3 regions of the Kitasatospora sp. NPDC056181 genome follow, and region 3 is predicted to be linked to each of the others. Evidence: predicted binding sites of a transcription regulator. Region 3 holds the regulator's gene; each other region holds the start of a gene.

Region 1 (9,921 bases), on a different contig from region 3:
AAGGCGGACAACCTGGGCCGCGAGCTCGGGTTCACCGCCCAGCTGCACATCAAGGACGACTCGGGCAACCCGACGCACTCGTTCAAGGACCGCGTGGTCGCCTGTGCGATCGAGGCGGCGCGGGCGTTCGGCTTCACCACGCTCTCCTGCTCCTCGACCGGCAACCTGGCCGGCGCGGTGGGCGCCGCGGCCGCCCGGGCCGGTTTCAAGTCCTGCGTGTTCATCCCGCACGACCTGGAGCAGGGCAAGGTCGTGATGGCCGGTGTCTACGGTGGCGAGCTGGTCGGCATCGAGGGCAACTACGACGACGTGAACCGCTTCTGCTCGGAGCTGATCGGCGACCCGGCCGGCGAGGGCTGGGGCTTCGTCAACGTCAACCTGCGCCCGTACTACGGCGAGGGCTCCAAGACGCTGGCGTACGAGATCTGCGAGCAGCTGGGCTGGCGCCTGCCGGAGCAGATCGTGATCCCGATCGCCTCGGGCTCGCAGCTGACCAAGATCGACAAGGGGCTGCAGGAGCTGATCAGGCTCGGCCTGGTCGAGGACCGGCCGTACCGGATCTTCGGCGCCCAGGCGGAGGGGTGCTCGCCGGTGTCGGCGGCGTTCAAGGCCGGCCACGACGTGATCCGGCCGGTCAAGCCGGACACCATCGCCAAGTCGCTGGCGATCGGCAACCCGGCCGACGGCCCGTACGTGCTGGACATCGCCCGCCGCACCGGCGGCGCCGTCGAGGACGTGACGGACGCCGAGGTGGTGGCCGCGATCAAGCTGCTGGCCCGGACCGAGGGCGTCTTCGCCGAGACCGCGGGCGGGGTGACCGTCGGCGTGCTGAAGAAGCTGGTCGAGACCGGTCAGCTGGACCCGGCGAAGGAGACCGTCGCGATCAACACCGGCGACGGCCTGAAGACGCTGGACGCCGTCTCCGACGCCGGGATGACCGCCGTCATCCGCCCGACGCTGGCCTCGTTCCGCGACGCCGGCCTCGCCTCCGCCTGACTCCCTCCACCCCTGCCGTCACCCCGCCGCAAGGAGACCCCCATGAGCGCCAACGTCCGCATCCCGACCATCCTGCGCACCTACACCGGCGGCGCCGCCGAGGTGGCCGCCGAGGGTGCCACCCTGGGCGAGGTCATCGCCGACCTGGAGAAGAACCACGCCGGGATCGCCGCCCGGGTCCTGGACGACACCGGCAAGCTCCGCCGTTTCGTCAACGTCTACGTCAATGACGACGACGTGCGGTTCGCGGAGGGCCTGGCCACCGAGATCAAGGACGGCGCGAGCGTTTCGATCATTCCCGCGGTGGCCGGGGGCTGCTGAGCCGCGCCATTGCCGGACCGGCCGTCCGCGTGTACGGGAATCCGTACGCGCGGGCGGCCGACGCTTTTCCCGGCGCATTCCGGCGGGAATGTTTCCCGGCCGGTCGGAGTAGAGTGTCGCTGGACCGGGAAGAGGGCTCCCCCTCCCCCTCGCACCGGTCGTCGCCCCTGTAGCGCCCCGTACCGCCGGTGTCCGTCCGGCCGCTGAGACCGGCGCAGGGCCCGCGGCCGTGAATCATGTCAGGCCGATGTCAGAATTCTTGAGGGCATTTGGGTAATTCGTCCGCTATGTCCGGCGCAAAATGCGAGGGTTTCTGACCTTTTGGCCCGTCCTGTCCCTTGACGGGCCGGGGGAATTCCCGGCTGCTGACCCTGTTGCAGAGGGCGTCGATCCGGATACATTCAGCCGCGGTCGACGCAATCGCCCCTTCGCCGGACGCCGTCCGGTGATCCCGGTGGGGATTGTGGCGTGCACGGCTGCGCCCAGGGGGGGTTCCCCGGGCCGGCCTCAACAGACCCGCGCCCGCGACCTGCGGGCGCGTGAAGGGCCAGCACAGCACTAGGGGAGTTCGGAATGGCTCAGGGCACCGTCAAGTGGTTCAACGCGGAGAAGGGCTACGGCTTCATCGCGGTCGACGGTGGTGCGGACGTCTTCGTCCACTACAGCGCGATCCAGATGGACGGCTACCGCACCCTTGAGGAGGGCCAGCGGGTCGAGTTCGAGATCTCTCAGGGGCAGAAGGGCCCGCAGGCGGACATGGTCCGCGCGGCGGTCTGACCTTTCCGGCACCCAGGAGTTCGGCTCGGCCCATCGGCTGGTGCGCCTCTTGCTTCGCGGCGGGCCCGTGCGACACACGTCGTACGGGCCCGCCGCCGTGTCCGGCGGGTGGCCGGTACGGCTCGCGGGTTGCCCGTTGGGCTTGCACTCGACCACCGAGAGTGCTAATCATTGGCGTTAGCACTCACAGCGTGAGAGTGACAGCGGACCGGGTCGGTGAGGCCCCCGGGAGCGGTAGGGGAAAGGACCCCCGCACACCAGGGCCGTCCGTCGCGGGCACCCCTTGGTCCGAGCAGTCGACCGTGTCCCGGAGGACCACTTCTGATGGCCAAGATCATCGCCTTTGATGAGGAAGCTCGCCGCGGCCTTGAGCGTGGCATGAACCAGCTCGCCGACGCAGTGAAGGTCACGCTCGGCCCCAAGGGCCGCAACGTCGTGCTGGAGAAGAAGTGGGGCGCCCCCACGATCACCAACGACGGTGTCTCCATCGCCAAGGAGATCGAGCTCGAGGACCCGTACGAGAAGATCGGCGCGGAGCTCGTCAAGGAGGTCGCCAAGAAGACCGACGACGTCGCGGGTGACGGCACCACCACCGCCACCGTGCTCGCCCAGGCGCTCGTCCGCGAGGGTCTGCGCAACGTCGCCGCCGGCGCCAACCCGATGGCCCTGAAGCGCGGTATCGAGAAGGCCGTCGCCGCCGTCTCGGACCAGCTGCTGGCCCAGGCCAAGGACGTGGAGACCAAGGAGCAGATCGCCTCCACCGCCTCCATCTCGGCCGCCGACACCCAGATCGGCGAGCTCATCGCCGAGGCCATGGACAAGGTCGGCAAGGAAGGCGTCATCACCGTCGAGGAGAGCAACACCTTCGGCCTGGAGCTCGAGCTCACCGAGGGCATGCGCTTCGACAAGGGCTACATCTCCGCCTACTTCGCCACCGACCTGGAGCGCATGGAGGCGACGTTCGAGGACCCGTACATCCTCATCGCCAACTCCAAGATCGGCTCGGTCAAGGACCTGCTCCCGCTGCTGGAGAAGGTCATGCAGAGCGGCAAGCCGCTCGTCATCATCGCCGAGGACGTCGAGGGCGAGGCCCTGTCGACCCTGGTCGTGAACAAGATCCGCGGCACCTTCAAGTCCGTCGCCGTCAAGGCCCCGGGCTTCGGCGACCGCCGCAAGGCCATGCTCGGCGACATCGCCATCCTCACCGGTGGCACCGTGATCTCCGAGGAGGTCGGCCTCAAGCTGGAGAACGCCGGCATCGACCTGCTGGGCACCGCCCGCAAGGTGGTCATCACCAAGGACGAGACCACCATCGTCGACGGTGGCGGCGACAGCGACCAGGTCGCCGGCCGCGTGAACCAGATCCGCGCCGAGATCGAGAACAGCGACTCGGACTACGACCGCGAGAAGCTCCAGGAGCGCCTCGCCAAGCTGGCCGGCGGCGTGGCCGTCATCAAGGCCGGCGCGGCCACCGAGGTGGAGCTCAAGGAGCGCAAGCACCGCATCGAGGACGCCGTCCGCAACGCCAAGGCCGCCGTCGAGGAGGGCATCGTCGCCGGTGGTGGCGTCGCCCTGCTGCAGGCCGGTGTCGCGTTCGACAAGCTGGAGCTGGAGGGCGACGAGGCCACCGGTGCCAACATCGTCCGCGTGGCCCTGGAGGCCCCGATCAAGCAGATCGCGACCAACGCCGGCCTCGAGGGTGGCGTCGTGGTGGAGAAGGTGCGCAACCTCCCCGCCGGTCACGGCCTGAACGCGGCCACCAACACCTACGTCGACCTGATCGCCGAGGGCATCATCGACCCGGCCAAGGTCACCCGTTCCGCGCTGCAGAACGCCGCCTCCATCGCGGCGCTCTTCCTCACCACCGAGGCCGTCATCGCCGACAAGCCGGAGAAGGCCGCCGCGGCCGCCGGCGGCGGCATGCCGGGCGGTGACATGGACTTCTGATCCCCTCCGGGATCGGTTGGTCTTCGTCCGCACGGGCGGTCCCCTTCGGGGGGCCGCCCGTGCGGCGTTTCCCCGGGGGCCGGCGGGACTGCCGATCGGGGCGGCTCCTTTGGGACAATGGACGGATGGCTTCCGCTGATGACATCGAGACCGCCCTGCACAACGCGCGGGCGCTGATCCTGGCCGACCTGACCGCGAAGGACGTGGCGGACGCCGCCGTGGTGTCGCTGGTCGAGACGGCCGTGACCCACCGCCGCTGGTGGCTGGAGCAGTGGCCGGAGGGCACCGAGTACGTGCTCGGGCTGGTCGCCCAGGACGTCCAGGACGCGCTGCTGGAGGCGTACGGCCGCTGGCCGCTCTGCGCCGCGTGCGCGGCCGAGGGGGACCCGCACGCGCTCAGCGTCGAGCCCGAACTGGGGCCGGAGCCGCACTGGGTCTGCGGCAAGGAGGGCGCGGTCGTGGCGCCCGTCGGGCAGCTCTCCTGACGCGGCCTTCGAGCGGCCCGGGCCCTGCGCAGCCGCTTCGGGCGGCCGGCCTTCGGGCAGGCCGCCCGGGGGCCCGGCCTCCGGGCCTCCGGGCCTCCAGGCCTCTGGGCCTCTCAGCCTTCGAGGCGGCCGAGTTCGGCGGCCAGGTTGGCGCGGGCGGGGGCGTCGAAGCGCGCGTGGGCGGTGGGGGTGCGGTAGAGCGCGGGGAGCGCGAGCAGCTGACGCAGGACGGCGGCGCGGCCGGCCCTGAAGTCCGGCTCCGGCACGAAGGCGTACTCCTCGCGGACGGCGGCCGCGTACGCCGCGTACGCCTCGGGGGAGCCGCCGAGGACGGCGAGGTCCGCGTCGCAGAGCACCTCGCCGTCGCGGTCGCCCGGTTCGGGGTGGTGGGTGACGGTGAGCCGGACCAGCCGGGCGACCTCGGCGGTCTGCTGCTCCGGCAGGCCCGCCCCGGTGAGCGCCAGGACGGCGAGGGCGGCGCTGCGCTCCTCGTTCTCGGAGCGGTCGGGGCGGTAGACGGCGTCGTGGAACCAGACGGCGAGGCGGACGGTGTCCGCGGACTCGGCGTGCCCGGCCAGCGCGTCCACCTGGTCCAGCACCGCCCGCAGGTGGTCGGCGGTGTGGTAGCGGCGCTGCGGCTCGGTCCAGCGGCGCAGCAGCTCCCGCCCGGCCGGCTCGGGGTCGGTGTCCGTGCCGCAGCGGTGCAGCAGGGCGGTCCAGGCGGTGAGCAGGTCGTCGGTCGGCATGGGAGCCATTGTGGTGGCCGGGCGTGCCGGGAGTCCGCCGGGGGTCCACCTGGTCCCGGCCCGGGAGGAGTCCGCCGGGTCCCGGGCGGGGTTTCCGCTGGACCTATAGGTAGTTTGACGATATATGTAGTTCCATGACCGAACGCTCCATGCAGGAGCCCACGCTGCTTCTGCTCACCGCACTGGCCGACGCTCCCAGGCACGGCTACGCGCTGATCCAGGAGGTCTCCGCGATCTCCGGCGGCCGGGTCGCGATGCGCACCGGCACGCTCTACGGCGCCCTCGACCGGCTGCTCCAGCAGGGCCTGATCGAGGTCGCGGCCGAGGAGGTGGTGGACGGCCGGGCCCGGCGCACGTACGCGCTGACCGCCGCCGGCCGGACCTCCCTGGCCACCGAGGCGGAGCGGCTGCGCGCCGTCGCCACCGAGGCGGAGCGCCGCCTCTCCGTGTTTCGCCCGAGGACCAGGGGGACCTTCGCATGACGATGACCACGCCGACGGTGGCGGTGAAGGCCGCGCTCCGGTTCTACCCGGCACGCTACCGCCGTGAGCGCGGGGACGAGCTGGCCGCCGTCTTCTCCGACACCACGGCCGAGGCCGGGGCGCCCGCCGTCGTCCGGGAGGCGCTGGACCTCGCCGCGTACGGGCTGCGGGTGCGCACCCGGCTGACCGCCTTCTCCGCCGGCGGGCGGCTGCTGGCGCTGGCCGCGCCGGTGATCGCCGGGGCGATCGCGGGGGCCGGGCTGTACCCGTGGGTCAGCGACACGGACCTGCTCGCCTGGCGGCTCGGGCACACCTCGTCGGTGATCACGCTGGTGGCCGCCTTCGCGCAGCCGGTGGCGTCGCTGCTGCTGGCCCTCGCCGCGTTCCTGGGACGCTGGACGGAGGCGCGGGTGATCGCGGTGGCGGTGATGGCCGCCGGGCTGCTCGGCATGAAGGACGCCTTCGCGGTGGACCGGGTCGACGCGTGGTGGATCCTGGCGGTCGGCTCCTCGGCGATGCCGTTCGTGCTGGCCGGCCTGCTGGTGATCGCGGCGCCGCGCGAGCTGCTGGCCGAGCCGACCTGGCGCACGCGCGCCGTGGTGCCGGCGTCGATGGTCGGCGGCTGGTCCTTCTTCGCCCTCCAGGGCGGCTTCGACTCCCACTACATGCTGAACGGCCCGCGCTCGGTCGCGCTGGTGGTCCCTCCGCTGTTCCTGGTGCTGACGGCGCTGCGCGGCCGGCTGGTGCCGGCGGCGATCGGGCTCGCGGTGCTGCCGCTGACCGTCACCTTCAGCATGTTCACGCTCTGGCAGACGACCGGCGGCCTCTGGTACCTGCTGCCGATCTCCGCCGTGGCGGTGGTGCTGATGGCGGCGCCGCTGATGATCGGGAGCCGGGGCGGGGCCGGCGGTGCCCGCGGTCTCGCCTGACCGGGCGCGCACCGATGGCCGCACCGATGGCCGCGCCGATCACAGCGCCGATCGTCTGACCGGTCACCGGGGCGGGCCCCCGGCGTGGGCTCCCGGCCGAGCGACCGCCGGGGGGCTCGCCGGGGGCTCCCGGATGTGGCAGGCTATCCGATATGTCTAGACCAATTTTCGAAGTCATCGCGCTGACGCCCCAGGACGCCCAGGCCGCCGAGTCGGGCGGCGCCGACCGGCTCGAACTGGTCACGGACATGGCCGCCGACGGACTCACCCCGTCGGTCGCGGACTTCGCCGCGATCCGTGCCGCGGTGAACCTCCCGCTGCGCGTCATGCTGCGCATCCGGGACGGCTTCGCGCCCGGCGACCTGGACGAGCTGCGGGCCCGTGCCGCCGCGCTGCGGGCCGAGGGGGCGGACGAGTTCGTCTTCGGCTTCCTGGACGCCGACGGCGCCGTGGACCTGGCCGCCACCGGCGCCGTCGCCGAGGCGGTGGCCGGCTGCCGCTGGACCTTCCACCGGGCGGTCGACCACAGCGCCGACCGCGGCGCCGTCCGCGCGGCCGTCGGTGCGCTGCCCGGGCTGGACACCTTCCTCACCTCCGGTGCGGCCGGCGGAGTGGACGCGGGCCGCGAGGCGCTGGAGGCCGAGCTGGCCAAGGCCGGCGAGCCCGGCTACGGCCAGCGGATCCTGATCGGCGGCGGGCTGCGGGCCGATCACCTGCCGGGCCTGCGGGCGGCCGGCTTCGACGCCTTCCACGTCGGCGGGGCGGTCCGCGCCGACGGGTGGGGCTCGCCGGTGGACGCCGGCAAGGTCGCCGAGTGGCGTGCCCTGATCGATGGCTGAGCGTGGAAGCGCCGACGGCTGAGCGATCGGCGGCCGTCGGCTCGGTGGGAGGGGGACCGGCAGACGCCGGTCCCCCTCCCGCTTTCCGCTCCGGCTCCCGCCGCCCCCGTACGGCCGCTCAGCCCAGCTGCCCGGGCACCGGCTCGGCGTGCAGCACGGCCAGCCCGGAGACGGCGCGGGTGAGGGCCACGTACAGGCGGCGCAGGCCGGTCCGCTCGTCCGGTTCGCCGGCGACGACGGCGGCCGGCTCGTCCAGGACCACGTAGTCGTACTCCAGACCCTTGGCCAGCGAGGCCGGGACGAGGGTCAGCCGGGCCTGCGCACTGGTCTCGGCGCCGGGGGAGAGGTACGCCAGGCCGGCTGCGGTGAGCGCCTCGGCGAGCAGCGGGATGCGCGCGTCCGCGGCGATCAGCCCGGTCGAGCCCTCGTGCTCCAGCGCCCGGTGGCAGGCCTCGACGACCGCCTTCTCCAGCCCGTCCTCCGGGACGCGGGTGACCGTCAGCGAGCCGGGCGCCTCGCGGACCGAGGTCGCCGGGGCGAGGCCGGGGGCGATCGAGGGCAGCAGCCGGGAGGCGTAGGCGATGACCTCCTCGGGGACGCGGAAGCCCTTGGTCAGCTCCTCGACGTGGGCGGCCGGCTTGCCCAGGTGGTGCAGGGCGTCCGCCCAACTCGCCGTCGCCCACGGGGTGGTGCCCTGGGCGAGGTCGCCGAGGACGGTCGCCGAGCCGGTGGTGCAGCGGCGGCCGACCGCGCGGTACTGCATCGGCGAGAGGTCCTGCGCCTCGTCCAGCACCACGTGCCCGAGCGACGGTGTGCGCTGGACCAGGTCGGCCGTCTCGTCCACCAGGACGGCGTCGGCCTGGGTCCAGCGGGCGGTCTTCACGGAGCGGCCGGGCTTGGGCCAGAGCACGGCCCGCTGCTCCTCGGGGGTGAGCACGCCGTCCGCGCACGCGGCGAGGAACTCCGGGTCGGAGAGCAGCCGCAGCACCAGCCTGGCCGGCTCGACCAGCGGCCAGCACTCCTTGACCACCGCCTTGACCGCGGGGTTGCGGGCCACCGCGTCCTGCACCCGGTCGTCCGGCGCCTCGCCGCCCTGCTCCATCTTCAGCAGCACGGCGTGCGCGATGCGCTGCGGCAGCGCGTCGCGCGCGGCGCCGTAGCGGATCTCGCGGCCCTTCAGCTCCTCGACGATCTCGACGAGTTCGTACGCCGGGACGCGCCAACGCCGGGAGCCGCGGACCACCACGCAGGGCTCGGTGGGCAGCGTGATGCCGGCCCGGACCGCCCGGCGCAGCACCTCGGCCATCCGGGCGTCGCCCTTCAGCCGGGCCGCCTCGGCGCTGTCCTCGCCCTTCACCTCGACGTGCGCGACCAGCTGCTGCACGGTGGCCTGCGCCACGTCCAGCTCGCCGAGGGCGGGCAGCACCTGCTCGATGTAGGAGAGGAAGGCGTTGTTCGGCCCGATCACCAGGGTGCCGGTCCGGGCGAGCCGCTCGCGGTGCGCGTACAGCAGGTACGCCACGCGGTGCAGGCCGACGGCGGTCTTCCCGGTGCCGGGCGCGCCCTGGACGCAGACGGTGCCGGTGATGTCGGCGCGGACGATCTCGTCCTGCTCGGGCTGGATGGTGGCGACGATGTCGCGCATCGGGCCGACGCGGGGCTTCTCGATCTCGGCGGCGAGCAGGGCCGAGGCGGAGTCCGACTCGGCCGGGTCGCTGAGGTGCTCGTCCTCGTACGCGGTGAGCTCGCCGCCGGTGTAGCCGAAGCGGCGCCGGCGTTCGACGTCCATCGGCTCGGTCCGGCTGGCGCGGTAGAACGGCTGGGAGACCGGCGCGCGCCAGTCGATCACCATCGGGTCGCCGTCGGCGTCGTGGACGTGCCGGCGGCCGATGTAGAAGCTCTCCCCGCCGGAGCCCTCGGAGAGCTCCTCGCTGATCGCGTGCAGGTAGTCCAGGCGGCCGAAGAAGAGCGGGGTGTGCGAGAGGTCGGCCAGGGCGGCGATCCTGGCCTCGATCTGGTTCTGCAGCACGAGGGCGGTGACCCAGGTGCCGGTCACGTCGCTGATGTCGAGCGACTGGACGTCCTCCCGCATGGCGCGCAGCGCGGCCCGGGAGGAGGCCAGGTGGTCGCGTTCGCGCTGGAGGGGGTCGGTGGTGGGGGTGGCGGGCACAGCGAACCTTCCCGGCTGCCCCGGAGACGGGCGCAGCGGATCGTTGGAGCTCACGGTGGACACGGCCGACCGGTTGCCGTGCGGTCGACGCCTCCCCCGGCTGCCTGCGGGACTTCAGCAGGTACCACGGTTCGGGAGGGGGCAGACGGACGATCCTAGACCGCCTGCGGCTCCGGTGCCATTCAGCCCGTGCCGCGCGGCCCCAGGTCGGCGTACCGGACCACCTGGA
Region 2 (9,921 bases), on a different contig from region 3:
GTAGCCGCTCGTAAGCCTGTCCGGGAACCGAACACCCGGCCGCTACCGTGCACATAGCTGAGAGACGGCTGGACGGGACCGGGGAGCGCGGCGCGGTGAAGAGGTACGGGCGGGGCAGGGCGAGGACGTACGCGGTGGGGGCGCTGGCCCTGCTGGCCGCCGCCACGGGATGCGGCAGCGGCGGCAGCGGCGGGTCCGGCAAGGCGGCCATGGTCGCCACCACGCCCGCCGCGGCGCAGTCCTCCGGCGCCGCCTCCGGGACGCCCGCCGGCCGGACCCCGGGCGCCACCACGCCCGCCGCGGCGCCGGCCGCCGGGGACGCCGCGGCCTGGGCGAAGTGGAACCTCAAGCCGCTGCCGCCCGCCCCCGCGCCGCCCGCCGACAAGCCGGTGAAGCTCCAACGGACGGGCCCGGTACCGGTGTTCAGCGACGTGAAGACCGCCGACAAGGTCGTCTTCGTCACCATCGACGACGGCGCCGAGAAGGACCCGAAGTTCGTCGAGATGCTGACCGACCTCAAGGTGCCGGTCTCGATGTTCCTGACCCGCGACATCGTCAAGGACAACTACGGCTACTTCAAGCCGCTCCAGGCGCTCGGCAACCACGTCCAGAACCACACCGTGGACCACCCGGTGATGAGCAAGATCCCGGCGGAGAAGCAGAAGTCCGAGATCTGTGACGCCCAGTCCGCGCTCACCCAGCAGTACGGCACCGCGCCGCTGCTGTTCCGCCCGCCGTTCGGGGACGGCGCCAACACGCCGACCCTGAACACCTCCGTGCAGCAGTGCGGCCCGCGGGCCATCGTGCTCTGGCGCGAGTCGATGCAGATCCACGACATGCAGTACCAGGCGGCGGACCAGAAGCTGAAGTCCGGCGACATCATCCTGGCGCACTTCCGCGGCCCGAAGGAGCTCAAGGGCGCGACGATGACGCAGATGTTCGGCGAGCTCCTGGCCCGGATCCAGGAGCAGGGCTTCGCAGTGGCCCGGCTGGAGGACTACATCCAGGCCCCGACCGCCTAGGCTCCCGACCTCCCAGGCCCCCGTCCGCCTGGGTCTCCGACCGCCTACGGCGCCTGGACCGGCCGGCCGAGCATCATCAGCGGGCCGTGGTCGGTGCGGCTGAGGATCACCGTGACGGAGTTCGGGCCGCTCGGCTTCAGCTGGCGGCGCAGCTCCTCCGGGGTGATCGCCATCCCGCGCTTCTTGATCACCACCGTGCCGACCCCCCGCTCGCGCAGCAGCGCCTTCAGCTTCTTGATGTGGAACGGCAGCACGTCGGTGAGCTCGAAGGCGTGCGCGTACGGGGTGGCGACCAGCTCGTCCGAGGTGACGTAGGCGATCTTCGGGTCGATCAGCCGGCCCTTCACCTGCCCGGCCACCTCGGCGACCAGGTGGGCGCGGATCACCGCACCGTCCGGCTCGTACAGGTAGCGGCCGACCGGGCCGGCCGGCGGGTCGGGCAGGTCGCCGCCGACGAGTGAGGCGCCCTGCGGCAGCAGGGTGGCGCGGTGCGGGCGCCGGGCCCCGGTGCCGAACCAGAGCACCGCCTCCTTGACGTCGCCGTGGTCGGAGACCCACTCGGCCTCGGCGTCCGCCGGGACGGCCTCGTGCGGGATGCCGGGGGCCACCTTCAGCGCGCCGACCCGGGTGCGCCGGCCCGCCTCGACCGCCCAGGAGAGCGGCGGGGCGTACGCCTCGGGGTCGAACACCCGGCCGCGCGCGGTGCGGCGGGCAGGGTCGGTGAAGACCGCGTCGAAGCCGGTGACGTCGACGTCGGCGACGTCCGCGCAGCGCACCTCGACCAGGTCGGACAGGCCCAGTGCGGCGGCGTTGGCGGCGGTGGCGGCACAGGCCGCCGGGTCCCGGTCGACCGCGAGCACCTCGATCCCGGCCCGGGCCAGCGCGAGCACGTCCCCGCCGATCCCGCAGCAGAGGTCGGCGAGCCGGCGCACGCCCAGCCCGGCGAAGCGCTGCGCCCGCCACTCGGCGACGCTGCGCCGGGTGGACTGCTCGACCCCGTTGGGCGTGAAGTACATCAGGTCGGCGTCCTCGCCGAACTTGGCCCGCGCCCGCTGCCGCAGCCGGGCCTGGCCGAACGCCGCCGACACCAGCTCCGCGGGGTGCTCCCGCCGCAGCCGGGTGGCCAGCGCCAGCTCCTCCTCGGGGGCGAACTCGCGCAGTTCGGCGAGCAGGGCCTGGCCCTGGGGGGTCAGCAGGGGCTGCAGGTTCTCGGTCTCCACAGGGCCATTCTCGCCGGTCACAGACCGGGCAGGCCCAGGCAGAGCCAGAGCGTGGGCAGGAAGGGTGCCAGGACGGCGGCGACCGGCAGGAGCTCGTACCCGGCCCGCCGGCTGCGGAGCATCACCGGCAGCGGGACGGCGACGCAGGCGGCCGCCGCGGTGAACAGGCCCACGGTGAGGACGACGTCGTGTCCGCCGTGCACGGCCGCGGCGACGGCGAGCGTCAGCAGGAGGACCCCGACCGGGACGGCCGCGAGGAGCAGGAGGGCCACGAGCGCGAGCAGGGCGTCCCGCGGCCGGGACGGTCCGATGCGGACCGGGGTGTTGGCCATGGCGCAAGTCTGGCCCGGGGAGGTCCGTCGCACATGAGTACGGATACTCATCGCGCCGCCCGAAACGCACGGGCGCGCCGTTGGCACTCTGGTTGACTGAGTGCTAACCGCGGCCTATGGTCGTCCTTGGCACTCTCCACCAGGAGAGTGCTAACGCGAAGAAGCGTGTCTGACCCCCGCGACGGCAGATCCGCAGGTTCGCCACTACCCGTTAGACAACCCCGTAATCTCCGAAGGGGAGCTCGGACGTGACCACCAGCAGCAAGGTTGCCATCAAGCCGCTCGAGGACCGCATCGTGGTCCAGCCGCTCGACGCCGAGACCACCACGGCCTCCGGCCTGGTTATCCCGGACACCGCCAAGGAGAAGCCCCAGGAGGGCGTCGTCCTGGCCGTCGGCCCGGGCCGCTTCGAGGACGGCCAGCGTCTGCCGCTCGACGTCGCCGTCGGTGACATCGTCCTGTACTCGAAGTACGGCGGCACCGAGGTGAAGTACCAGGGCGAGGAGTACCTCGTCCTCTCGGCGCGCGACGTTCTCGCCATCATCGAGAAGTAAGCAGCACCGAGAAGTATCAGTCGTTCCAGCCCGCCCCGGATCCGTGTCCCAGTGACAGGGGCCCGGGGCGTGGTTGTTGGTTCACGTAGTCCGGCGGCCGGCGTGCCGTCCGCAGCCCCGAGGGAATAGGGAACATGGCGAAGATCCTGCAGTTCGACGAGGACGCCCGCCGCTCGCTGGAGCGCGGTGTCAACAAGCTGGCCGACACCGTCAAGGTGACCATCGGCCCCAAGGGCCGCAACGTCGTCATCGACAAGAAGTTCGGCGCGCCGACCATCACCAACGACGGTGTCACCATCGCGCGTGAGGTCGAGCTGGACGACCCGTACGAGAACCTTGGCGCGCAGCTCGTCAAGGAGGTCGCCACCAAGACCAACGACGTCGCGGGTGACGGCACCACCACCGCCACCGTGCTGGCCCAGGCCCTGGTCAACGAGGGTCTGCGCAACGTCGCCGCCGGCGCCGGCCCGGCCGCCCTGAAGAAGGGCATCGACAAGGCCGTCGCCGCGGTCTCCGAGCACCTGCTGTCCATCGCCCGCGAGATCGAGGGCAAGGACGACGTCGCCGCCGTCGCGTCCCTCTCCGCGCAGGACACCCAGGTCGGCGAGCTGATCGCCGAGGCGATCGACAAGGTCGGCAAGGACGGTGTCATCACCGTCGAGGAGTCCAACACCTTCGGCGTGGAGCTGGACTTCACCGAGGGCATGCAGTTCGACAAGGGCTACCTCTCGCCGTACTTCGTCACCGACGCCGAGCGTCAGGAGGCGGTCCTGGAGGACCCGTACATCCTGATCAACCAGGGCAAGATCTCCTCCATCCAGGAGCTGCTGCCGCTGCTGGAGAAGATCCTGCAGGGCGGTGCCTCGAAGCCGCTGCTGATCATCGCCGAGGACGTCGACGGCGAGGCGCTGTCCACCCTCGTGGTGAACAAGATCCGCGGCACCTTCAACGCGGTCGCCGTCAAGGCCCCGGGCTTCGGTGACCGCCGCAAGGCGATCCTCGGCGACCTGGCCACCCTGACCGGTGCCACCGTCATCTCCGAGGAGGTCGGCCTCAAGCTCGACCAGGCCGGTCTGGACGTGCTGGGCACCGCCCGCCGCGTGACGATCACCAAGGACGAGACCACCGTCGTCGACGGTGCCGGTGACGCCGAGGCCGTGGCCGGCCGTGTCGCCCAGATCAAGGGCGAGATCGCCAACACGGACTCCGACTGGGACCGCGAGAAGCTGCAGGAGCGCCTGGCCAAGCTGGCCGGCGGCGTCTGCGTCATCAAGGTCGGCGCCGCCACCGAGGTGGAGCTGAAGGAGCGCAAGCACCGCCTGGAGGACGCCATCTCGGCGACCCGTGCCGCGGTCGAGGAGGGCATCGTCGCCGGTGGTGGCGCCTCCCTCGTCCACGCCGCCAAGGTGCTGGAGGGCGGCCTGGGCCTGTCGGGTGACGAGGCGACCGGTGTCGCGGTCGTCCGCAAGGCGCTGGCCGAGCCGCTGCGCTGGATCGCCCAGAACGCCGGCCTGGAGGGCTACGTCATCACCCACAAGGTCGCCGAGCTGGAGGCCGGTCACGGCTTCAACGCGGCCACCGGTGAGTACGGCGACCTGCTGAAGGCCGGCGTCATCGACCCGGTCAAGGTGACCCGTTCCGCGCTGGAGAACGCCGCCTCGATCGCCTCCCTGCTGCTCACCACCGAGACCCTCGTGGTGGAGAAGAAGGAAGAGGAGGCCGACAACGGCCACTCGCACGGCGGTCACGGCCACTCCCACTGACGCCTGATCAGTGACCGGAGGCCCGGTCCCTGCTCCTCCGGGAGCCGGGCCGGGCCTCCGGCGTTGGGCGTGTTCAGCGTTCAACTATCAGGAGAATTTTGCATATGGCAAAGCTTGGCTTATAACTAAGGCATGATCGAGGCCCGCCACCTGCGCGTCCTGCGTGCCGTCGCCCGCACCGGCTCCTTCTCCGCCGCCGCCCGCGAGCTGGGCTGTACGCAGCCCGCCATCAGCCAGCAGATGAAGGCCCTGGAGAAGTCCGTGGACACGCCGCTGGTGGTCCGCTCCGGGCGCGGCATGCAGCTGAGCGAGGCCGGGCGGGTGCTGCTCAAGCATGCCACCGGAATCCTGGCCGGGCTCTCCGCCGCGGAGGAGGAGGTCGCGGCGATCGCCGGACTGCGGGCCGGGCGGGTGCGGCTGGTCTCCTTCCCGACCGCCAGCTCCACCCTGGTGCCGCCGGCCGTCGCCCGGCTGCGGGACGGCCATCCGGGGGTCCGCGTGTCGCTGGTCGAGGCGGAGCCGCCGGAGTCGCTGGCGATGCTGCGCGGCGGCGAGTGCGAGGTGGCGCTGGCCTTCCGCTACCCGCAGGCCCCCGGCGGCGCCCCGGCGCCGGCTGCCCTCCCCGCGCACGGCACGCCGCGCGAGGCGCGGGCCGAGGCCAACCTGGAGGCCCAGCAGCTCAGTGCGGGGACCGACTGGTCCGACCTGGTGGTCACCCCGCTGCTGGACGACCCGCTGGTCGGACTGCTGCCCGCCGCGCACCCGCTGGCCGGGCGGGGCGACGGGCCGGTGGAGCTGGCCGAGCTGGCCGGGGAGCAGTGGATCGCCGGCTGCCCGCAGTGCCGGGGGCACCTGGTGGAGCTCTGTGCGGGGGCGGGCTTCGAGCCCCGGATCGACTTCGCGACCGACGACTACCCGGCGGTGGTCGGCCTGGTGGCGGCCGGGCTCGGGGTTGCGGTGCTGCCGGGGCTGGCGCTGGAGTCGGTGCGCCCTGACGGCGTGTCGGCGGTGCCGGTGCGGACCGCCTCGGGGGCGCCCGCGGTGCGGCAGGTGGTCGCCCTGACCCTGCCGGACCTCGCCGAGGTGCCGGCCGTGGCGCTGATGCTGGAGCGGCTGGCGGGCGCGGCCGCCGGGCGCTGACCCCGGCTCATGCGGCCGTACGCGTCTCCCGGCGCGGAGCGGCCGCCCGGGCGGCGTGAAGCGCCGCGAAGAAACGTTTCTCCACGGCGCGTCGCGGGCGAGCGTCTAGCGCTGCAGCCCCGTCGGCGCGGCCAGCGGCACCTCCACCAGACGGTTGCGCGAGCGTCCCATCATCTCCTCGCGCTCGTCCTCGGTCAGGCCTCCCCAGACGCCGTACGGCTCCCGGACCGCCAGCGCGTGCGCCGCGCACTCGGTGCGTACCGGGCAGCGCATGCAGACCTCCTTGGCGCTGGCCTCGCGCGAACTGCGTGCGGCGCCGCGCTCGCCCTCGGGGTGGAAGAAGAGCGAGCTGTCCACGCCGCGGCAGGCCGCGGAGAGCTGCCAGTCCCAGAGATCGGCGTTGGGGCCGGGGAGGCGGGAGAAATCTGCCATGGCTCATTCCCTTCAGAGGCTCGTCGGCCACGGGCCGGTCACCGGCGGGCTCGGGCGGTGCGGCACGGCGAGGCTTCGATGCGCTGGTGTGGACACCTGGAAATATGACTTACGGCAACTCCATGGACAAGTCACCCACAGAGTGGCACAACAGTCAATGACCATACAAAAGCTATAAAAACGGGCAAAGTGGGCATGGACTTCGGCGGGCGCGGCCGTGGCAATCGGGTGGCCGACGGGCGCACGGCACCGGGCACCGGTGTGCGGGTCGTACGCCGACCGCGCGCGAGCTGCACAAAAGTGCGGCGTGTGCACCGCGATGCGGCTGATCGGTAACGGGTTGGCCACGTACAGTGGTGGAGATGGCCCTGAAAGCCGTAACTCATTCGAGTGACGGTCGTTGGAAGTGCGGAGGCGGTTAGCGGGCGCCGGACGTCGGGAACGATCGCGGGGAAGTTCAGGCGATCGGCACGTAGTCCGTCGCCAATCGGCCGTGTCGGAGAGATTCGTACCAGCCAGGAGGCTCAACGTGACGCGGATCAGCTGCGGAGGACGACGGTCATGACTTCCGTTCTCGTTTGCGACGATTCCCCGCTCGCCCGCGAGGCGCTTCGCCGCGCGGTCGCGACCGTACCCGGTGTCGACCGGGTCACCACCGCGACGAACGGGGAGGAGGTCCTCCGCCGCTGGGTGGCCGACCGCTCCGATCTCGTTCTGATGGACGTCCGGATGCCCGGCCTCGGCGGGGTCGAGACGGTGCGGCGGCTGCTGTCCGCCGACCCGGGTGCGCGGATCATCATGCTCACCGTCGCCGAGGACCTCGACGGCGTCGCCCTCGCGGTGGCAGCCGGCGCCCGCGGGTACCTGCACAAGGACGCCTCGCGCGCCGAGCTGCGGGCCACCGTCACCCAGGCCCTCGCCGACCCGACCTGGCGGCTCGCCCCGCGCCGGCTGCGCAGCCCCGACATGGGTGCCGCGCCGACGCTGACGGCGCGTGAGATCCAGGTGCTGGAGGGCATGAGCCACGGCCGCAGCAACGCCGAGATCGGCCGTGAGCTGTTCCTCTCCGAGGACACCGTGAAGACCCACGCCCGGCGGCTGTTCAAGAAGCTCGGCGCCTCGGACCGCGCGCACGCGGTGGCCCTGGGCTTCCGCTGGGGCCTGGTCCGCTGACCACGGGCGGCGCCGCCGGGCGCGGCGCGCTGCTGGAGGTTCCTCCCGCCGGGGCGTGTGACGTTACGGTCCCGAGGTTGCACCATGGAGTAGTGGAGCACCTCGGGGACCAGCGGACAGGCGCTGCGGCGGACCACGCGGCCGCAGGACACTCGGCGGACGGCGCGACGGACGGGACCGCCGACGGCGGCGGGGCGGGAGGCACGGTGCAGGAGGGGCCGGTGGTGCGCGGCGGCGCGGTGCCCGGTGCCGCACCGCATAACGTTCCGGTGCACAACTCCGGACGCGGTGCCGCGTTTTCCCGTTCGACCAGGCACCATGGACCGATGCGTGACGACGTTGCCGGTGCTGCCGGCGAGGCGGACCCGGTGGAGGCCGAGCCCTCCGGCCCGGGCGGCGCTCCGTCGTACGCGGATTCCGGCGACGGCGAGCCGGGCCACGGGACCGACCACGGCGCCGGCGAGGACGTGACCGTCGGCGGGGCGGGTGTCGGGAGCGGGATCGGCCGGGCGCCGGTCCTCGGTACCGGCGGCTCCCCCCTGGTCGGTGAGCTGGTCGCGGCGGCCGTCCGCGGCGAGGGTCCGGCGATCGACGCGCTGCTCGCCTACGTCCACCCGCTGGCACTGCGCTACTGCCGCGGCCGGCTGGTGCGGCTGCCCGGCGGGGCCCGTCACCACGTGGACGACGTCGCCCAGGAGGTCTGCGTGGCGGTGCTCTGCGCGCTGCCCCGCTACCGGGACCAGGGCCGGCCGTTCGAGGCCTTCGTCTACGGCATCGCGGCCCACAAGATCGCCGACCTCCAGCGGGCCGCGATGCGCGGGCCCGGCTCGACCGTCGTCCCGCAGGACGACCTGCCGGAGGTGCCGGACGAGGCGCTCGGCCCGGAGGAGCGGGCGCTGCTCAGCAGCGACGCGGCCTGGGCCAAGGAGCTGCTCTCCAACCTGCCGGCCCGTCAGCGCGAGCTGGTGCTGCTGCGGGTGGCCGCCGGGCTGTCGGCGGAGGAGACCGGCGAGGTGCTCGGAATGTCGCCCGGCGCCGTCCGGGTCGCCCAGCACCGGGCGCTCAGCCGGCTGAGGGCGCTCGCGGAGGAGTCCTCCTGAATCCGGCGCCCGGCCGGCTCGTCGGAATGGTCCACGGGCGCCGGGTGTTGTCAAGGGCACACGAGTTCACATTCGCGGTGCCAGTACCATGGGGTATCGGCGCCTGGGCGGGTTGCCAAAGTTTCGCGGGTGCGAGCGGGGTTCCCCTGGAGGTTCCTCCGAAGACACCGAGCTTTCGGCGGCCTGAGCGAGTGAGCGATGACAGCGCCCCCACCCTCAGGGCGCGAGCGGAATAGGCCGGCCACGGAAGGTACCCCCAAATGTCCTACAACGCCGCAGGCGTACCCGAGAAGTTCGCGATGCTCGGGCTCACGTACGACGACGTGCTGCTGCTGCCCGGGGCCTCCGAGGTGCTGCCGAACCAGGTCGACACCTCCTCGCGGGTCTCCCGGAACGTGCGCGTCAACATCCCGCTGCTCTCCGCGGCGATGGACAAGGTCACCGAGGCGCGGATGGCGATCGCGATGGCCCGCCAGGGCGGCGTCGGCGTGCTGCACCGCAACCTGTCCGTCGAGGACCAGGCCAACCAGGTCGACCTGGTGAAGCGCTCCGAGTCCGGCATGGTCACCGACCCGATCACCGTCGGCCCGGAGACCACCCTGGCCGAGGCCGACGCGCTCTGCGCCAAGTTCCGCATCAGCGGCGTGCCGATCGCGGACGAGGCGGGCAAGCTGCTCGGCATCGTCACCAACCGCGACATGGCCTTCGAGTCGGACCGCAGCCGCCAGGTCCGCGAGATCATGACCCCGATGCCGCTGATCACCGGCAAGGTCGGCATCTCCGGCGAGGACGCGATCGCCCTGCTCCGCCGCCACAAGATCGAGAAGCTCCCGCTGGTCGACGACGAGGGCCGGATCAAGGGCCTCATCACCGTCAAGGACTTCGTCAAGGCCGAGAAGTACCCGAACGCCGCCAAGGACGCCGAGGGCCGTCTGCTGGTCGGTGCCGCCGTGGGCGCCAGCGCCGAGGCGTTCGACCGGGCCCAGGCCCTGGTCGAGGCGGGCGTCGACTTCCTGGTCGTGGACACCTCGCACGGCCACAGCCACAACGCCCTGGCCTGGATCGCCAAGATCAAGGCCGCCGTCGGCGTCGACGTGGTCGGCGGCAACGTCGCCACCCGCGACGGCGCCCAGGCGCTGATCGACGCCGGCGTGGACGGCGTCAAGGTCGGCGTCGGCCCCGGCT
Region 3 (9,921 bases):
CGAGCGCATCCTGCTCGAACTGCGCCTCGCCGAGGGCATCCCGCTCACCCTCCTGACGGGGACCGGCCTGGAGGCGGCCGGCCGCCACCTCGCCGACGGCCTCCTCGCCGCGGAGCCGTTCGCCGTCGGCCGCGCCGTCCTCACCCTCCAGGGCCGCCTCCTGGCCGACGCCGTCGTGCGTGACCTGGTGGACTGAGGGCCGTTAACGTGGTGTCAGCCGTCGGAGGGAGCGCGCAGTGACCGCCATCGATGACCGGATGATGGGGATCTTCGAGAACCTGGAGGTTCCGGAAGGCGTCAAGGCCGAGCTCATCAGGGGGGAAATCGTGATGATGGCCGGGCCGGACATGGTCCACAACCTCATCGTCTCCGCGATTCAGCACCAGACCCCCTACACCCGGTGGCGGGCGCTCCAGACCCAGGATCTGATCATCTCCGGCGAGGCCAGCGAGCCCCAACCGGATCTGGTCGTGTTCGAGCGGGGTGTCGTCCCGGAGGCGGGCCGTCTGCTGGCCGCCTCCGCGGTGACCGTGGTGGTCGAGGTGGTTTCCAAGACCAGCGTGCACCGCGACTACCGGACCAAGCGTGAGATGTACGCCCAGGGCGGGATCCCGGCGTACCTCATCGTCGATCCGCTCAAGGGCGTGTGTGTGCTCCTCACGGATCTGACCACCGACACGGCTTCCGGTACCCCGGTGTACTGGGCCGAGCGGACCACGAAGTTCGGCGATCCGGTCGAGGTGGATCTGCTGGGCATCACGCTCGACACCTCGGAGTTCCAGACCTACTCCTGATCCGGGAGGGTCACGAAGTCGATGAGCTCCTCGACGCGGCCGAGGAGCTCGGGCTCCAGGTCCTTGTAGCTGTTCACCCGGGACAGGATGCGCTTCCAGGCGGCGGGGGTGTCCACGGGCCAGCCGAGGCGGCGGCAGACGCCCTCCTTCCAGACCTCGCCGCGCGGGACGTCCGGCCAGGCGGGGATGCCGACGGAGGCGGGCTTCACGGCCTGCCAGACGTCGACGTAGGGGTGGCCGACGACCAGCACCGCGTCCCCCGTGACCCGGGCGGCGATGCGGTGCTCCTTGGTGCCGGGGAGCAGGTGGTCGACCAGGACGCCGAGGCGCCGCCCCGGGCCCGGGGCGAAGTCGGCGACGATCGCGGGCAGGTCGTCGACGCCCTCCAGGTACTCGACCACCACGCCCTCGATCCGCAGGTCGTCGCCCCAGACCCGCTCGACCAGCTCGGCGTCGTGCCGTCCCTCGACGTAGATCCGGGACTCCCGGGCGACCCGGGCGCGCGCGCCGGGGACGGCCACCGAGCCGGAGGCCGTGCGGCCGGGGCCCTTCGCGGGGGCCGGGCCGACGGGCCGGACCAGCGTGACGACCCGGCCCTCCAACAGGAACCCGCGCGCCACCATGGGGAAGACCCGGTGTTTGCCGAACCGGTCCTCCAGCGTGACGGTGAAGCCCTCGGCGGTCTTCTCGCAGCGCACCACCGCACCGCAGAAGCCGGTCGCCGCCTCCTCCACCACGAGGTCCCGTTCGGCGGGCACCTCCGGGGCGGGCTGCTGCCGCTTCCACGGCGGGGTGAGGTCTGGTCCGTACTCGCGGCTGCGCATTCCCCGGAGTCTACGAGGCGTCAGCCCGTGAACGGCGAGTTGACCACCAGGAGCTCCGCGATCCGCGCGCGCAGGGCGGCGGAGTGGTGCACCGTCAGCGGCTCGGCGCCGCGGGCCGGGCGGACGCCCCGGTCGGCGAGCACGTACACCGCCCGCAGGGTCCGCAGGGTGTTGGAGAGGGTCGCGGCGACGCCGGGGGCCGTCGCGGTGGGGCGGCGCGGGGGCTGGGCGGCGATCGGGTCGAGCCAGGCCAGCGCCTGCCGCTCGGTCAGCCCGGGCCGGGTGAGGACGAGGGCGACGGCGCGGCCGAGCCGGTCGTCCTCCATGGCGTCCCAGACGTGGTCGGTGGGGGCCAGCAGCCGGGCGGCGGCCAGCTCCAGCAGCGGCTCGGGGTCGGTGACCAGCGGGCTGCGGCCGAGGGCGGCCAGCAGGTCGGCGCCGTGCGCGACCGCGTGCAGCCAGCCGAGCTCCCGGTCCCACCCGCGCAGGTCCGTCTCGGCGGGGTACCAGCGGGCGAAGGCCTCCAGCCAGGCGGGGCGGTAGGCGCCGGCGTCGACGAGGTCGGCGAGGATCAGCGGGGCGAAGGTCCGGGCCTGGATCTCGGGGTCGGTCAGCCGTTCGGCCATCTCGTCGCCGAGCGCGTACAGCTCCGGCGGTGCGAGGAGCGGGATCCAGCGGCACAGCTGCTCGTAGGCGAGGCAGTCGCGGGTCTGCGGGTCGGGGGAGCGCAGTGCCCCGCTCACCGCGGCCAGCAGCTCGGGGGAGGGCTGCGCGGTCTCGATCTCGGTCCAGTTGATCACGGCCGGACCCTAGGGCGCCCCCGGGTCCGCGGGCCAGCGAATTACCGCCGGCGGCGCGGCCGTCACGGGCCGGACCGTCACAGGGCCGGCCGTCACAGGCCCGGCGCGCCCCAGACCGGGAACCAGCGGGTGAGGTCCTTCTCCAGCCGCAGGTCGTTCCCGAGCATGGCGTTGACCTGCAGTTCCAGCGGGCTGTTGCGCTTCTCCCCGCCGCCCGGCACCGGCGCGAACGGGTAGAACGTGCCGCGCTTGTACAGGTAGACCAGGGCCAGTGGCCGCCCCTCGGGGTCGCGGAAGGCGACCAGCGAGCAGAGCAGCTGCGGCCCGAAGCCGTTCGCCTCCAGCTCGCTGTTGACCGCGTGCAGGTCGTTGACCAGGTCCGGCAGCTCCTCGGGGCTGTGCCGGGCGAGCAGCCAGGAGTAGCCGTACGCGTCCTTGGAGGCCTCCACCGGGACGCCGCCGCGCCCGGCGTCGGCGTCCAGCAGCGCCCGCACCTGCCGTTCGACCTCGCCGAAGGCGCCGCCCTCGACGGAGGCGAAGCAGACCGACCCGACGCCGGTGGGCCGGAACCCGGCCGCCGCCTCCAGGGTCAGCGCGGCCGACGGCACGCCGAACAGCTGGTCGAGGTCGGGCCTGACCGGCTTGGTGCGGCCGAACAGCGTGTCCAGGAATCCCACGGCGGTCCCTTCCGGAGGGTGGTGTCAGTGGCCGAGCCCGGCCGACATCTTCGCGAGCTGCTCCAGCCTCCGCTCCAGCGACGGGTGGGTGGAGAGCAGCTGCGTGGCGGCGTCCCGGGCGCTCAGCGCCGGGGCGAAGTAGAAGGCGTTGTACGGCTGCGCCTGGCGCAGGTCCTTGGTGGGGATGGCGGCGATCTGGCCGGTCACCTTGGTCAGGGCCGAGGCGAGCGCGCTGGGCCGGCCCGTCAGCTGGGCCGCGGCCCGGTCGGCCGCCAGCTCGCGGTAGCGGGAGAGCAGCCGGGTCAGCAGGAAGCTGATCGCGTAGACCACCACCGACACCAGCGGGATGATCAGCGCGATGATCGCCGCGTTGGAGTCGTTGTTGTTGCGGCCGCCGCCCATGAAGCCGCCGTACATCGCGATCCGGGTCATCGCCCCGGCCAGCACCCCGAGGAACCCGGCGATCGTCATCACCGCGACGTCCCGGTGGGCGACGTGCGACAGCTCGTGCGCGAGCACGCCCTCCAGCTCCTCCGGCTCCAGTCGCCGCAGCAGCCCGGTGGTCACGCAGACCACGGCGTTCTGCGGGTTGCGGCCGGTCGCGAAGGCGTTCGGCATGTCGTTGTCGGCGACCGCCACCCGGGGCTTGGGCATGTCGGCCAGTGCGCAGAGCCGGTCGACGGTGCCGTGCAACTGGGGGTACTGCTCCGGGGTGACCCGGTGCGCGCCCATCGCCCGTTCGGTGATCCGGTCGCTGAACCAGAACTGGGCCACGAACAGACCGCCGGAGAGCAGCACGATCAGCGGCCAGGCCCCGCGCAGCAGCACGATCAGCAGGCCGGTGAATCCGACGTACAGCAGCCCGATCACGAACATCGTCCCGACCATCCGGCCGGTCAGGCCGCGGTCCGGTGCGAAGCGGGTGTGCTGGCCCGAGGTCGACATCTCTGCTCCTCTGTTCGCCGTCCGCTATCGATGCTCCCACCCGGACGGGCGCGGGGCATCACCCGCGCGCCGCGGAGTGCGGGCAGGATCACTCCCGCCGGGCCGTTCCTGCCGTCGGACCCGGGCCTTACACTGGCAGGTACGGTTCTGGCACTCGTGTGTTCAGAGTGCCAAAGCCGGGGCCCGCCATCGGGGCCCGCAGCAGGACGAACGGACACATGTCACATCGGACAACGTGCGAAGACGGAGGTGCGTGCCCCATGGCCGGTGAGGTGCGCCAGCTCGACGACCGCAAGCTCGCGGTGCTTCGCGCGATCGTCCAGGACTACGTGGGCACCGAGGAGCCGGTCGGGTCCAAGGCCCTGGTGGAGCGGCACAGCCTCGGCGTGTCGCCGGCCACCGTCCGCAACGACATGGCGGCGCTGGAGGAGGAGGGCTACATCCACCAGCCGCACACCAGCGCCGGGCGGATCCCCACCGACAAGGGGTACCGCCTGTTCGTCGACCGGCTGGCCGAGGTCAAGCCGATGAGCGCGCCCGAGCGGCGGGCGATCCGGCACTTCCTGGACGGCGCGGTCGACCTGGACGACGTCGTCGCCCGCACGGTCCGGCTGCTCGCCCAGCTCACCCGGCAGGTCGCGGTGGTCCAGTACCCCTCGCTCTCCCGGTCCACCGTGCGCCACATCGAACTGGTGGCGCTCGCCCCGGCCAAGGTGATGCTGGTCCTGATCACCAACACCGGCCGGGTCGAGCAGCGGCTCGTGGACTGTCCGGGCACGGTCGGCGAGACCGTCCTGGCCGACCTGCGGGCCAAGGTCAACACGAGGGCCGCCGGGCAGCGCCTGCCCGACGTCCCCGGACTGCTGGAGGAACTGCCGTCCCAGTTCGAGGCGGCCGACCGGCCGACCGTCACCACCGTCCTGGCGACGCTCTTCGAGGCGCTCGCCGAGCAGAACGAGGAGCGGATCATGCTGGCCGGCACGGCCAACCTGACCCGCTTCGGGCACGACTTCCCGCTCACCATCCAGCCGGTGCTGGAGGCGCTGGAGGAGCAGGTCGTCCTGCTCCGCCTCCTGGGTGAGACGGCCGACGCCGGGATGACGGTCCGGATCGGCCGGGAGAACGCGTACGAAGGGCTCAATTCCACCTCGATCGTCTCCGTGGGCTACGGTTCGGGCGACGAGAGCGTGGCCAAACTGGGTGTGATCGGTCCGACCCGGATGGACTACCCGGGCACAATGGGGGCGGTGCGAGCGGTGGCACGGTACGTGGGCCAGATCCTGGCCGAGTCGTAGGAAAAGGCCGCCGTCGGAATTCCGGCGGTGGTTCCAGTCGCAGCACTTCTACAGGCGGAACAAGCGGAGCATTTGGTGGCCACGGACTACTACGCGGTACTCGGCGTCCGACGGGATGCGGGGCAGGACGAGATCAAGAAGGCGTTCCGGCGCCTGGCACGCGAACTGCACCCGGACGTCAACCCGGACCCGAAGACGCAGGAGCGGTTCAAGGAGATCAACGCCGCCTACGAGGTGCTCTCCGACCCGCAGAAGCGCCAGGTCTACGACCTCGGCGGCGACCCCCTGTCGCCGGGCGGCGGCGGGGCGGGCGGCTTCGGCGCAGGCGCGGCGGGCTTCGGCTTCTCCGACATCATGGACGCCTTCTTCGGCGCCGCCTCCGGCCAGCGCGGCCCGCGCTCCCGGACCAGGCGCGGCCAGGACGCCATGATCCGGCTGGAGATCACCCTGGAGGAGGCCGCCTTCGGCACCACCAAGGAACTCCAGGTCGACACGGCCGTCACCTGCACCACGTGCAGCGGCGAGGGCGCCGCCCCCGGCACCTCCGCGCAGACCTGTGACATGTGCCGCGGCAAGGGCGAGGTCTCCCAGGTCACCCGGTCCTTCCTGGGCCAGGTCATGACCTCCCGCCCCTGCCCGCAGTGCCAGGGCTTCGGCACCGTCGTGCCGACCCCGTGCCCGGAGTGCGCCGGCGACGGCCGCGTCCGCGCCCGCCGCACCCTGACGGTCAAGATCCCGGCCGGTGTCGACAACGGCACCCGGATCCAGCTGGCCGGCGAGGGCGAGGTCGGCCCCGGCGGCGGCCCCGCCGGCGACCTCTACGTCGAGATCGCCGAGACCAGCCACACGGTGTTCCAGCGCCGCGGCGACGACCTGCACTGCACCGTCACCATCCCGATGACGGCCGCCTCGCTCGGCACCCAGGTGCCGCTGCAGACCCTGGACGGGCTGGAGGAGGTCGACATCCGGCCCGGCACCCAGTCCGGCCAGTCGATCCCGCTGCACGGCCGCGGCATCACCCACCTGCGCGGCGGCGGCCGGGGCGACCTGATAGTGCATGTCGAGGTGCAGACGCCCACCAAGCTCGACGCCGAGCAGGAGGAGCTGCTGCGCCGCCTGGCGGTGCTGCGCGGCGAGGAACGGCCCTCCGGCCAGTTCGCGCCGGGCCAGCAGGGGCTGTTCTCCCGGCTGAAGGACGCCTTCAACGGCCGCTGACCGCACCGGCGCCCGGTGATCCCCGACAGGGTCGCCGGGCGCCGTCGTTTCCTCCGCGGGCCCGCCCGGCCCCGGACCCCGATCTCCAGGACATCGCCATGACCGCGCCCGTGTTCGTCGTCGAGACCGCGCAGCTCGCCACCGCCGCCCCCGGCGCGGTGGTCCGGCTGGACGGCCCGGAGGGGCGGCACGCCGCCGCCGTGAAGCGGCTGCAGCCGGGGGAGGCGGTGACCCTCGCGGACGGGCTGGGGCTCGGCGTGGACGGCACGGTGACGGCGGTGCACGGCAAGGACGCCGTCGACGTGACGGTGGCCGCCGTCCGGCGGGAGCCCGGCCCGGCGCCGCGGATCGTCGTCGTCCAGGCACTGCCCAAGGGCGACCGCGGCGAGCTGGCCGTGGAGACCATGACCGAGGTCGGCGTGGACGTGGTGATCCCCTGGGCCGCCTCCCGCTGCATCACCCAGTGGAAGGGCGATCGCGGCGCCAAGGCGCTCGCCAAGTGGCGGGCCACCGCCCGCGAGGCGGGCAAGCAGTCCCGCCGGCTGCGCTTCCCCGAGGTACGCGAGCTGATGACCACCCGGCAGCTGGCGCCGGTCCTGGCCGGTGCCGCGCTCGCCGCGGTGCTGCACGAGGAGGGCGCCGAGCCGCTGGCCGCCGCCGCCCTGCCGGAGGCCGGGGACATCGTGCTGGTGGTCGGCCCCGAGGGCGGGGTCTCCCCGGACGAGCTGGCCGCCTTCGCCGAGGCCGGCGCCGGGCCGTACCGGCTCGGCCCCTCGGTGCTGCGCACCTCCACGGCGGGCGTGGCCGCCGGCGCCCTGCTGCTGGGCCGCACCGGCCGCTGGGCCTGAGCGGGCACCGGGGCGCGTGCGGCCCGGGCGCGCGGGGATCGTCCCCCGCGCGGGGCCGCTGTTGCGGAAAAGCCGGTGCGTCGTGTGCGGACGTGCCTAGGCTGGCCGCGTGAGTGAAACCGTGAGCACCCCTGCCGGCGCCTACCTGCGCCACCCGCACCTCCACGGTGACCTGGTCACCTTCGTGGCCGAGGACGACGTCTGGCTCGCCCCGCTCGACGGCGGCCGGGCCTGGCGGCTGACGGCCGATCACGTCCCGGTCCGCAGACCGCGGTTCTCCCCGGACGGGCGGCACATCGCCTTCACCTCCACCCGCGACGGCGCGCCCGAGGTGCACCTCGCGCCGGTGGACGGCGGCCCGTCCCGGCGGCTGACGTACTGGGGCAGCGACCAGACCCGGCTCCAGGGCTGGACGGCCGACGGCCGCCCGATCGCCACCACCACCGCGGGCGAGGCCACCCTGCGCCGCACCTGGGCGTACGCCGTGCCGCTGGACGGCGGCGAACCGGACCGGCTGCCGTACGGGCCGGTCGGGGGCCTGGCGTTCGAGCCGGACGGCGACCGGGTGCTGCTCGTCTCGGCGAACAACCGGGACCCTGCCTGGTGGAAGCGGTACCGGGGCGGCCAGGCCGGCAAGCTCTGGATCGGCCGCGACGAGTTCGTCCGCGTCCACGAGGGCCTCGACGGACAGCTCGACTCCCCGCTCTGGGTGGGCGGGGCCGGCGGTTCCCGCATCGCCTTCCTCTCGGACCACGAGGGCGTCGGCGAGCTGTACTCCAGCCTCCCGGACGGCAGCGGGCTGCGCCGTCACACCACCTCACCGGAGGGCTTCTACGCCCGCAACGCCGCCACCGACGGCACCCGGGTGGTCTGGCACCGGGCCGGCGACCTCTGGCTGCTGGACGGCCTGGACGACCCGGACGACCCGGGGACCGCCGGGCCGCGCCGGCTGGACGTCCGGCTGGCCGGGCCGCGGGCCGGGCGACGCCCCCGCCCGGTGCCGGCCGCGCACTGGCTGGAGGGCGCCGCCCCCGACCGCACCGGCCGGGCCGGCGCCGTCGTGGTCCGCGGCACCGTGCACTGGCTGACCCACCGGGAGGGCCCGGCCCGGGTGCTGGACGAGACGCCCGGCGTGCGCGGCCGGCTGGCCCGGGTGGTGCCGGGCGACGACGGCGGCCAGGGCGTGCTCTGGGTGACCGACGCCGAGGGCGAGGACGCGCTGGAGTACGCCCCGGCCGTGCTGGGCGCCGAGCGCCGCCGGCTGGCCGCCGGGCGGCTTGGCCGGGTCCGCGGCCTGCTGGTCTCGCCGGACGGCAAGCAGGCGGCGGTCGGTTCGCACGACGGCCGGGTGCTGCTGGTCACGCTCGCCGACGGGGCCGTGCACGAGCTGGCCCGCAGCACCGACGGCGAGGTCAGCGGGCTGGCGTTCAGCCCGGACTCGGCCTGGCTGGCCTGGTCGCAGCCGGCGGCGGGCCTGGGCGCCTTCTCGCTGCGGCAGATCGTGCTGGCCAACCTGGCCACCCGGACGGTCAGCGAGGTCACCCCGCAGCGGTTCTTCGACAGCTCGCCGGCGTTCACCGCGGACGGTAAGCACCTGGCGTTCCTCTCGGTGCGCAACTTCGACCCGGTCTACGACTCGCACGTCTTCGACCTGTCGTTCCCCAACGGCTGCCGCCCGTACCTGATCACGCTGGCCGCCGACACGCCGTCCCCGTTCGGGCCGCAGCGGGCGGGCCGGCCGGTCGGCGGCGAGGAGGACGAGCCGCGGGGCAAGAAGGCGGACGGCGACGAGGGCGCCCCCGACGCGCCGCCGGCCACCCGGGTCGACCTGGACGGCATCGCCGACCGGATCATCCCCTTCCCGGTCGAGGGCGGCCGGTTCGGCCTGCTGAGGGCGGCCAAGGACGGCGTGCTCTGGACGAGGGTCCCGCTGATCGGCGAGCTCGGGGACGAGGCGGCCTCCCTGGAGGACGAGCGCCCGCGCCCGGCCCTGGAGCGGTTCGACTTCCGCAAGCGCCGCGCCGAGCAGCTGGTCGACGGCCTGGACGGGTTCGCGGTCAGCGGCGACGGCACCCGGCTGGCCGTCCTCGACGAGGGCGGGCTGCGGATCGTCCCCGCCGACCACAAGGCGGCCGGTGAGGACGACGAGATCGACGTCGACCTCGCCAGGCTGCGGGTCACCGTCGACCCCGCGGCCGAGTGGCGGCAGATGTACGACGAGAACGGCCGCCTGATGCGTGACAACTTCTGGCGCCCCGACCTCGGCGGCATCGACTGGGCCGGCGTGCTGGAGCGCTACCGGCCGCTGGTGGAGCGGCTCGGCTCCAAGGACGACCTGGTGGACCTGCTCTGGGAGGTGCACGGCGAGCTGGGCGCCTCGCACGCCTATGTCATTCCGCACGGCGTCCACACCGAGGCGGCCCGCCGGCAGGGCAAGCTCGGCGCCGACCTGGTCAAGGACGGCGACGTCTGGCGGATCGCCCGGATCCTGCCCGGCGAGTCCTCCGACCCGCGGGCCCGCTC

What was found. Region 3 encodes HrcA, which represses chaperone genes, less so after heat shock. Its sites were predicted from a motif close to TTNGCACTCNGNNNNNCNGAGTGCNAA; they were not measured.
Region 1: the regulator HrcA is predicted to act here: its motif matches at 2,236-2,262, upstream of groL (chaperonin GroEL).
Region 2: the regulator HrcA is predicted to act here: its motif matches at 2,655-2,681, upstream of groES (co-chaperone GroES).

The regions. Positions count from the first base shown of each region.
Region 1 is NZ_JBHJUK010000001.1:221,839-231,759, reverse strand. Features, by position in the region: gene thrC (threonine synthase) at 1-996, shown strand, start outside; gene ACFC1F_RS01030 (ubiquitin-like small modifier protein 1) at 1,039-1,317, shown strand; gene ACFC1F_RS01025 (cold-shock protein) at 1,891-2,094, shown strand; gene groL (chaperonin GroEL) at 2,419-4,041, shown strand; gene ACFC1F_RS01015 (hypothetical protein) at 4,167-4,526, shown strand; gene ACFC1F_RS01010 (hypothetical protein) at 4,640-5,272, opposite strand; gene ACFC1F_RS01005 (PadR family transcriptional regulator) at 5,407-5,754, shown strand; gene ACFC1F_RS01000 (hypothetical protein) at 5,751-6,683, shown strand; gene ACFC1F_RS00995 (copper homeostasis protein CutC) at 6,836-7,522, shown strand; gene ACFC1F_RS00990 (HelD family protein) at 7,641-9,692, opposite strand; gene ACFC1F_RS00985 (hypothetical protein) at 9,875-9,921, opposite strand, start outside.
Region 2 is NZ_JBHJUK010000050.1:40,804-50,724, reverse strand. Features, by position in the region: gene ACFC1F_RS20270 (hypothetical protein) at 1-4, shown strand, start outside; gene ACFC1F_RS20265 (polysaccharide deacetylase family protein) at 96-1,022, shown strand; gene ACFC1F_RS20260 (methyltransferase domain-containing protein) at 1,067-2,263, opposite strand; gene ACFC1F_RS20255 (hypothetical protein) at 2,260-2,574, opposite strand; gene groES (co-chaperone GroES) at 2,823-3,128, shown strand; gene groL (chaperonin GroEL) at 3,263-4,891, shown strand; gene ACFC1F_RS20240 (LysR family transcriptional regulator) at 5,024-6,031, shown strand; gene ACFC1F_RS20235 (WhiB family transcriptional regulator) at 6,137-6,463, opposite strand; gene ACFC1F_RS20230 (response regulator transcription factor) at 7,025-7,636, shown strand; gene shbA (RNA polymerase sigma factor ShbA) at 8,137-8,736, shown strand; gene guaB (IMP dehydrogenase) at 8,997-9,921, shown strand, end outside.
Region 3 is NZ_JBHJUK010000053.1:8,270-18,190, reverse strand. Features, by position in the region: gene hemW (radical SAM family heme chaperone HemW) at 1-196, shown strand, start outside; gene ACFC1F_RS20915 (Uma2 family endonuclease) at 237-794, shown strand; gene ACFC1F_RS20910 (DUF3097 domain-containing protein) at 785-1,618, opposite strand; gene ACFC1F_RS20905 (DUF2785 domain-containing protein) at 1,639-2,418, opposite strand; gene ACFC1F_RS20900 (hypothetical protein) at 2,511-3,095, opposite strand; gene htpX (zinc metalloprotease HtpX) at 3,120-4,040, opposite strand; gene hrcA (heat-inducible transcriptional repressor HrcA) at 4,301-5,335, shown strand; gene dnaJ (molecular chaperone DnaJ) at 5,411-6,550, shown strand; gene ACFC1F_RS20880 (16S rRNA (uracil(1498)-N(3))-methyltransferase) at 6,649-7,398, shown strand; gene ACFC1F_RS20875 (PDZ domain-containing protein) at 7,508-9,921, shown strand, end outside.